DNA from 2 places in the Bradyrhizobium sp. MI1.4 genome. Region 1 is predicted to be linked to the other one. Evidence: riboswitches for the same ligand, from Rfam matches in the RefSeq annotation. Region 1 holds a riboswitch; the other holds the start of a gene.
What was found. Region 1 has a riboswitch for S-adenosylmethionine ahead of metX (homoserine O-acetyltransferase MetX). Riboswitches for the same ligand answer to the same signal wherever they lie in the genome.
Positions count from the first base shown of each region.

Region 2: it holds a riboswitch for S-adenosylmethionine, as region 1 does, so the genes downstream of both, AC0L23_RS32800 (O-succinylhomoserine sulfhydrylase) here and metX (homoserine O-acetyltransferase MetX) in region 1, are expected to answer to the same signal.

Region 1 is NZ_JBVVPP010000006.1:23,149-27,561, reverse strand. It holds gene AC0L23_RS08840 (prephenate/arogenate dehydrogenase family protein) at 1-340, opposite strand, end outside; gene hisC (histidinol-phosphate transaminase) at 337-1,431, opposite strand; gene AC0L23_RS08830 (chorismate mutase) at 1,466-2,314, opposite strand; SAM riboswitch at 2,519-2,598, shown strand; gene metX (homoserine O-acetyltransferase MetX) at 2,689-3,891, shown strand; gene metW (methionine biosynthesis protein MetW) at 3,907-4,413, shown strand, end outside.
Region 2 is NZ_JBVVPP010000051.1:22,062-26,474, reverse strand. It holds gene AC0L23_RS32815 (hypothetical protein) at 1-767, opposite strand, end outside; gene AC0L23_RS32810 (PAS domain-containing protein) at 872-1,300, opposite strand; gene AC0L23_RS32805 (2'-deoxycytidine 5'-triphosphate deaminase) at 1,473-2,609, opposite strand; SAM riboswitch at 2,690-2,769, shown strand; gene AC0L23_RS32800 (O-succinylhomoserine sulfhydrylase) at 2,840-4,036, shown strand; gene AC0L23_RS32795 (SGNH/GDSL hydrolase family protein) at 4,151-4,413, opposite strand, start outside.

The sequences.
Region 1 (4,413 bases):
GCGGCGCCATATCCCTGACGATGGCGCCCTTGACCGAGCCGACGTCGGAGATGATCGCGCCGGGTTTGAGATGCGCGGAGATCTCCTGCGCCACCGGGCCGCAGGCGCCGACGGGAATGCAGAGGATGACGAGATCGGCGTCCTTCACGGCTTCCGCATTGGTCGCGACGACCTGATCGACGATGCCGAGCTCCATCACGCGTGCGCGCGTCTTCTCCGAGCGCGCGGTGGTGACGATCTCGGAAGCCAGGCCCTGGAGCTTCGCGGCGCGTGCGATCGAGCCCCCGATCAGGCCGAAGCCGATCAGCGCAACGCGCTGGAAGTGCGGGGTCGCGCTCATCGTCCGGCCATGAAGTCGCGCAGGCCCTCGACGACGAGGCGGTTGGCCTCCTCGGTGCCGATGGTCATGCGTAGCGAATGCGGCAGGCCGTAGTTCTTCAAGCCGCGCAGCACCAGCCCGCGCTTGGTGAGGAAGGCGTCGGCTGCGTCCGAGGTCTTGCCCTCGGTCGGGAAGTGGATCAGCACGAAATTGGCGACGCTCGGCGTCACCTTCAGCCCGAGCTTGCCGATCTCCTCGGCGAGCCAGTCGCGCCAGGTCTCGGTGAACTGCTTCGACATGGCCTGGTGCGCTGTGTCCTCGATCGCGGCAACGGCGGCGTACATGGCCGGCGTCGACACGTTGAAGGGACCCCGGATGCGGTTGACCGCATCGATGATGTGCTCGGGGCCGAACATCCAGCCGATGCGCAGCGCCGCAAGTCCATGGATCTTGGAGAAGGTGTGGGTCACCACCGTGTTTTCGGTGGTCGCGACCAGCTCGATCCCCATCTCGTAATCGTTGCGCGAGACGTAGTCGCAATAGGCTGCGTCCAGCACCAGCAGCACGTGCGAGGGCAGGCCGGCGCGCAGGCGCTTGACCTCGTCGAACGGCACATAGGTGCCGGTCGGATTGTTGGGGTTGGCGAGCCAGACCAGCTTTGTCTTCGGCGTCACCGCCTTGAGGATGGCGTCGACATCGCAGGTGAGGTTCTTCTCGGCCGCGATGACATTCTTCGCGCCGACCGCCATGGTCGCGATCGGATAGACTAGAAAGCCGTGCGTGGTCGAGATCGCCTCGTCACCGTGGCTGAGATAGGTGTGGGCGAGCAGGTTGAGGATCTCGTCCGAGCCGGCGCCGCAGATGATGCGGTTGGGATCGAGCCCGAAGGTGCGCCCGATTGCTTCGCGCAGCACGCGCGAGGTTCCTTCCGGATAGTCTTCCAGATGATCCGCCACCTGCTTGAACGCCTCGCTCGCCTTCGGCGAGGGCCCGAACGGCGTCTCGTTGGCCGAGAGCTTGAACACCTTGCGGCCGGGCTCTGCCACCGGGGTCTTGCCGGGCGTATAGGGCGCAATATCGAGAATGCCGGGATTCGGCACGGGGCGGGACATCTTCAACTCCGGACTGGCTTAAGCGGTTCGCGACTTACGATTTCGACCCGGTCGGGGGCACCGTATAGCGCGTTGCGTGGCTGCCGACGAGGGCCGTGGAGCGCACCGAGGCCCCCGCTTCGATCAGGGCAGCCTTGATCTTGTCGATGCTGCTTGTCGCGGTGACCGAGACCAGCAGCGCGGCGCCGTCGAAGGCGGTGTCGGGCACCGCCACGATCTCGGCGAGCGGCGACAGGGCGCGCGCGACCTCCGCATTCCACCCAGAGACGCGCACGCTGAAGGTCTCGACCTCCGTCACCAGCGCGCTGTCGGCGACGCGCGAGACCGCGAACACGGGCAACGCCGCCGGATGGTCGGCGCGCTCGACGAAGGGCAGCCGCGCGATGATCTTTGGCGCGCCGGCTTCTTCCAGCTCCAGCCACCATGGTGTGCGGCTGGAGGTCGCCGAGACCAGCGCCAGGTCGCCCTTGGACTTCGCGACGGCCTCGACCGCCGCCTGCGCGCTGAAATGCGCGACGTAAGGCACGGTGAAGCCGAAATGGAATCGCGCGGAATCGCGCATGGCCGGCTCGCTCGCCGAGATGTCGGCGTGGACCGAGAACGGGGCCTGGACATAGGTGAAGGTCGCGATGATGACGCGCCAGATGCTCTCGACGGTGTCGAGCGGCAGGATGCCGCGATGACGCTGCACGAGGTCGCGCATCATGGAGGCCTCGCGTGCCGGGCGGAACGCCGAGCCGACCTCCTGGGTCTGCTTCACCTGGATCAGGCGGTCGATGATGTCGCCGCGTTGCATCAGCAGGCGATGCATGCCTTCGTCGATCGCGTCGATCTCCTTACGCAATTCCTGGAGTGATGGTGGCGCGGGCGGACGTTGGGACATGTCTGACGGGTGCTGCTGAGAGGCGTTCCAATGCGGATCAGTCGAGCCGTCACCGCTGTGATGGATATCCTGATTAGGCAGTCGGGGCTGCGAAAGCAAAGAGAAATGCAAAGAGAAATCGGGCCCTTTCCGCCCGTGGCGCGACAGGCGAATTTGGTTGATCCGGGCCGTGACTTGACGAAAACCGTCCAAGACGGTAGTTTTTACCCGTTCCGTGGTCATTTGAGCCGGCCGGCTTGCAGCCACGTTAAAAAACTCGCTAAACAGGCCGGGGACGCTTTCGATCCCGGCCGAACCTATCGTTCAGGCCGGGTTTTTCATGGCCTGATGTCAATGCGGTCACTTCTACGATCGCAAACGAGGTCGATGGTCAGATGGTTGGCGTCCAGTCCATTCCGAGTCCCGCGATCACCGCCGACGAGCGGTCGCACGAGGTGGATCATCCGAGTTCGCACGTCGCGCAGTTCGGCTCGGAGCAGCCGCTGCGGCTCGACTGCGGGGTCGATCTCAGCCCGTTCCAGATCGCCTACCAGACCTACGGCGAGCTGAATGCCGATCGCTCCAACGCGATCCTGATCTGCCATGCGCTGACCGGCGACCAGCACGTCGCCAACGTGCACCCTGTCACCGGCAAGCCCGGCTGGTGGGAGACCTTGGTCGGCCCCGGCCGGCCGCTCGATCCCAACGAATATTTTATCATCTGCTCCAACGTGATCGGCGGCTGCATGGGCTCGACCGGCCCGGCCTCGATCAATCCCGCGACCGGCAAGGTTTGGGGGCTCGATTTCCCCGTCATCACCATCCCCGACATGGTGCGCGCGCAGGCGATGCTGATCGACCGGCTCGGCATCGACACGCTGTTCGCGGTCGTCGGCGGCTCGATGGGCGGCATGCAAGTGCTGCAATGGACTGCGGCGTATCCGAGTCGCGTGTTCTCCGCGCTGGCGATTGCCTGCTCGACACGACACTCGGCGCAGAACATCGCGTTCCACGAGCTTGGCCGCCAGGCGGTGATGGCCGACCCCGACTGGCACCATGGCGGCTATGCCGATCGAGGCATCCATCCGCATCGTGGCCTCGCTGTCGCCCGGATGGCGGCGCACATCACCTATCTCTCCGACGCCGCGCTGCATCGAAAATTCGGGCGGCGCATGCAGGACCGCGAGCTGCCGACTTTCTCTTTCGACGCCGACTTCCAGGTTGAGTCGTATCTGCGCTACCAGGGCTCGTCCTTCGTCGAGCGCTTCGACGCCAACTCCTATCTCTATCTGACCCGCGCGATGGACTATTTCGACATCGCCGCCGACCATGGTGGCGTGCTGGCGAAGGCGTTCGCGGGAATCCAGACCCGCTTCTGCGTGGTCTCCTTCACCAGCGACTGGCTGTTCCCGACCTCGGAATCGCGCGCGCTGGTGCACGCGCTGAATGCGTCGAGCGCGCGGGTGTCGTTCGCCGAAATCGAGACCGATCGCGGTCACGACGCGTTCCTGCTCGACGTGCCCGAGTTCTTCGACATCGCCCGTGCCTTCCTGCAATCGGCGGGCAAGGCGCGCGGGCTTACCGCCAGGAATGCTTAACAAGGACGACTAGGCATGTCTGTACAGGAAACGTTGCCGCTCGGCGGCGTTGTGGCCGGGCAACCCGGTGATTTTCGCGCGGACCATGTGCTGGTGGCCGAGATGGTCAAGCCGGGCTCGAAGGTGCTCGACGTCGGCTGCGGCGAGGGCGACCTGCTCCAACTGCTGGAAACCCGCGGCGTCGACGGCCGCGGCATCGAGCTGTCGCGCGAGGGCGTCAACCGCTGCGTCGCCAAGGGTCTTGCGGTGGTGCAGGGCGATGCCGACACCGACCTCGTGAATTATCCGGATGACGCCTTCGACTACGTGATCCTGTCGCAGACGTTGCAGGCGACGCGGCAGCCGAAAGTGGTGCTGGAGAATTTGCTGCGCATCGGCCGCCGCGCCATCGTGTCGTTCCCGAATTTCGGCTTCTGGAAGATGCGGCTCCAGCTCCTGATCGGCGGCCACATGCCGCGCACGGAGAACCTGCCCGCAAGCTGGTATGACACCGCCAACATCCATTTCTGCACTATCAAGGAT
Region 2 (4,413 bases), on a different contig from region 1:
GCCGCAGCGACCTCATCGAAATATTGCATCCCGATCAGCTTGCCCGTGAGGTGCAGGAGATAGCCCGCATCCTCCGGACCGAACAGCTGCACCATCACGGGCGCGGCGGTGCGCACATATTCCATCGCATAGTTGCGATAGGCTTTTTCCAGTCTCGGCCTTGGCCAGCTTGCGACCGGCAACGCCGGAGCCGCGGCTGCATCGAACAGCGGGGCTTCGAGGTGCCGCGCGAACACGAGGCGCTGGTCGAGTTCGAGGGGCTGGTCATATTGATAATAGTAGCCTTCGAGCCCGTCCTGGCCGTCGACGCTCTGCTTCGTGCAGACGAACCCCAATCTGGTATCGCCGAGCGCCACGCCGTTGTTGGCGTGCCAGCCGCGCAGCATCGCGCGCGAGACTTCGCCCGGCACGCCGCAGATGGCAGTGCCTTTCCATATCCAGCGCGGCGGCGGATAGCGTATCCAGGCTTTGCGGTCGCTCTCATACATGTATTCGACGTGCACGCCGCCGATCCAGTTCGAGAGATAGTGATATTGCGCGGCTGCCACGGCGGGCGGCAGATGGCTCAGCCCGAGCTTCTCCAGCCCCGGCAGGAAGCGCTCCTGCTGCTGGCGGCGGAACACGCGAAAGACGAACTCCGCAGCATCTGCCGTGCCGCGACGCGTGACCACGGTGAGGATCAGACCGGTGAAGTAGGCGTGATAGAGATCGGCAACCGCGCGCCAGCGTTTCCATTGAGCTTCCTGCGCGGGGTCTGGTGCGGTCATGTTCGCTCCCGATCGTTGTTCTGATCGAGTGTGTCACTGCATCCGGTGACGGACAAGTTGAGCCGCACGCAGGGAGCCCTGCACGCCGGCGCGCCAATTCCGCATCACGAATTTTGCGCAGGCTTAGTTTGCGAGGCTTTGGCGGCACGCTCGCGCTCGACGCGCTCGGTGACGTCGCGTGCCATCGCCACCGATCCTTGCACCACTCCAGCGGCGTCCCGCACCAGCGCAAAGGTCATCTCGATGTAGAGCTTGCGTCCGTCCTTGTGCAGCGCGCGGGTCAGTGTCGGCTTGCCCGCAAGCTTCATCGCGCCGCTGGCAAGCGCGGCCTCAAAACCTTTCCAGTGCGCGGCGCGCAGATGTTCGGGAATGATCAGGTCGAGATTCTGGCCCAGCGCTTCGTCCGCCGAGAAGCCGAACAGTGCGGACGATGCGCGGTTCCAGCGCATGATCGTGCCGGAGCGATCCGAATAGATCAGCGCGTCGGCGACGTCGTCGAGGATTCTTGCGTCGAGTTCGGATTGATCTGTCATTTCGCCACCTCGGACGTAGATTCACTTCCCATCTTGACACAGATTCGGTGTCATCGCCCGACTTGATCGGGCGATCCAGTATTCCAGAGGCGGATGTGATCGAACCAATAGGCTACGGCGTACTGGATGCCCCGGTCAAGCCGAGGCATGACAGCGGAAGGTGAGGCTATCCCTACACCCGGAAATGCTTGCTCAGCTTCAGGCCCTGCGCCTGGTAGTTCGAGCCGATGCGCTGGCCGTACATCGCGTCGGGGCGGGCCAGCATCTTCTCGTAGACGAGGCGGCCGACGATCTGGCCGTGCTCGAGGATGAACGGCACCTCGCGCGAGCGCACTTCGAGCACGGCGCGCGAGCCTAGCCCGCCGGCGCCGGCATAGCCGAAGCCGGGATCGAAGAATCCGGCATAATGCACGCGGAACTCGCCGACCAGCGGATCGAACGGCACCATCTCCGCGGCGTAATCGGGCGGCACCTGCACCGCCTCTTTCGACGCGAGGATATAGAACTCGCCGGGATCGAGGATCAGGCTGCCGTCGGGACGGGCCGAGATCGGCTCCCAGAAGTCCTCGACGGAATAGCCGGCGCGGCGATCGACGTCGATGACGCCGGTGTGGCGCTTGGCGCGGTAGCCGACGAAGCCGCCGCTCTTCTCGCCGGAGAGATCAACAGAGACGGCGACGCCGCCGGTGAGGTCGGCGTCGTCGATATCGACGAGACGCTCGGTCGCGTGCAGCCCCTCGAGGTCGTCGATGTTGAGGATGGCATCGCCGGTGCGGAAGCGCACCTGGCTCAGGCGCGAGCCCTCGCTGACCAGCACCGGAAACGTCTTCGGGCTGATCTCGGCATAGAGCGGGCCGTGATAGCCGGCACCGATCATGTCGAAGCGGCGGGTGCCGTCGGCGATCACGCGGGTGAAGACGTCGAGCCGGCCGGTCGAGCTCTTCGGGTTGGCGGCCGCGACGATTTCCGGCGGCAGCGCGAGGCTTTCAAGCAGCGGCACGATGTAGACGCAGTTGGTCTCCAGCACCGCGCCGTCGGCGAGGCTGAACTCGTGCAGCTTCAACTCGTCGATGCGCTCGGCGACCGTGGCGCCGGGACCGGGCAGGAAGCTGGCGCGAACGCGATAGGCGATATCGCCAAGACGCAAATCGAGGCTCGCCGGCTGGATCTGGCTTTCGACGAAGTCGTAAGCGGGCAGGATGAGACCGCCCTCCGCCATCGCCGCGATCATGCGGTCGGGCAGGATACCATTGGCGTCGGCGGCGACCGTGAACGTCAACCCGGGGTCCTCATCAGGGATCAAACACATCCCGACATGCGGGAAATATGAGCGTTTTACGGCTATCCGATGGACGTCTTGACGGAAAGGGCATTGCGGAATATGAGCATGACTTATCCCGTGGTGATTTGAGCCGGCCGGCTTGCAGCCACGTTAAATAAGTCGCTAAACAGGCCGGGGACCTCTGTGATCCCGGCCCGTGGAGATATTCCAGGCCGGTTTTTTTGTGACCATTCTCGATGGTCACGTCAGGAGGTCCTATGTCGAAGTCCCCGGCGCCAACCGCCCACTACCGTCCCGAAACTCGCCTGGTTCATTCCGGCACCTTACGCTCGCAATATGGCGAGACGTCGGAGTCGCTGTTCCTGACCCAGGGCTACGTCTACAACAGCGCTGAGGAGTGCGAGGCGCGGTTCAAGGGCGAGGACCCCGGCTTCATCTATTCACGCTACTCCAATCCGACCATCTCGATGTTCGAGCGCCGCATGATCGAGCTCGAAGGCGCCGAAGCGGCACGTTCGGCCGCGACCGGCATGGCCGCGGTGACGACCGCGATCCTGGCGCCGCTCAAGGCCGGCGATCACGTCGTGGCCTCGCGCGCGCTGTTCGGCTCGTGTCTCTACGTCGTGCAGGATTTACTGCCGCGCTACGGCATCGAGACCACGCTGGTCGACGGCCTCGATCTCGACCAGTGGCAGCGCGCCATGAAGCCGAACACCAAGACGTTCTTCCTGGAGAGCCCGACCAATCCGACGCTCGACGTGCTCGACATTCCCGGCATTGCCGAGATCGCGCATAGTGGCGGCGCGCGGCTCGTCGTCGACAACGTGTTCGCCACCCCGATCTGGCAGAGCCCGCTCGCGCTCGGCGCCGACGTCGTGGTCTATTCCGCGACCAAGCACATCGACGGCCAGGGCCGCTGTCTCGGCGGCATCATCCTGTCCTCGGAAGCGTTCATCGCCGAGCACATCCACAATTTCATGCGCCAGACCGGCCCGTCGATCTCGCCGTTCAACGCCTGGGTCCTGCTCAAGGGGCTGGAGACGCTCGCCGTGCGCGTGCGCGCGCAGACCGAGACGGCGGCGCGCATCGCGGACGTGCTGGCGAGCCATCCGAAGATTTCGCGGCTGGTGTTTCCCGGCCGCGCCGATCATCCGCAGGCTGCATTGGTGAAGAAGCAGATGCGCGGCGGCTCGACGCTGGTCGGCCTCGAGGTCAAGGGCGGCAAGCAGGCGGCGTTCCGCGTGCTCAACGAGCTCAAGCTCGCCAAGATCTCGAACAATCTCGGCGACGCCAAGAGCCTCGTCACCCATCCCGCGACCACGACGCATCAGCGTTTGAAGCCGGAGGACCGCGCCGCGCTCGGCATCAGCGAAGGATTCATCCGCTTCTCGGCAGGCCTCGAGCACGCGGACGATCTGATCGAGGATCTGACCGCGGCGCTGGAGAAGGCGTAGCCACGCATTCGACATCGTAGGGTGGGCAAAGCAAGCGTGCCACCATTCACGATCACAGTGCCGCTGGATGGTGGGCACGGCGCGAAGAGCGCGCCTTTGCCCACCCTGCAGCAGCTACATCGGCCGATAGGTCCGCACGTCCGCGGGCACGTTCACGCCGAGCTTGATTTGGCCGACGGAGCGGATGATGTCGTCGCCGAGGAGCTGGGCGAAGCAGGCATAGCCCCAATCGTTCATGTGCAGTCCGTCCGCGATCACGAAACTCTCGACCGGAAGGGATTGCTTCTCGTGCCAGTCGCGCATCACCTCGAAGCGCGGGAAGATACCGACGTGACGGAGCTCGGCGACCTTGCCGAGCAGCTTCACCATCTTGCCGG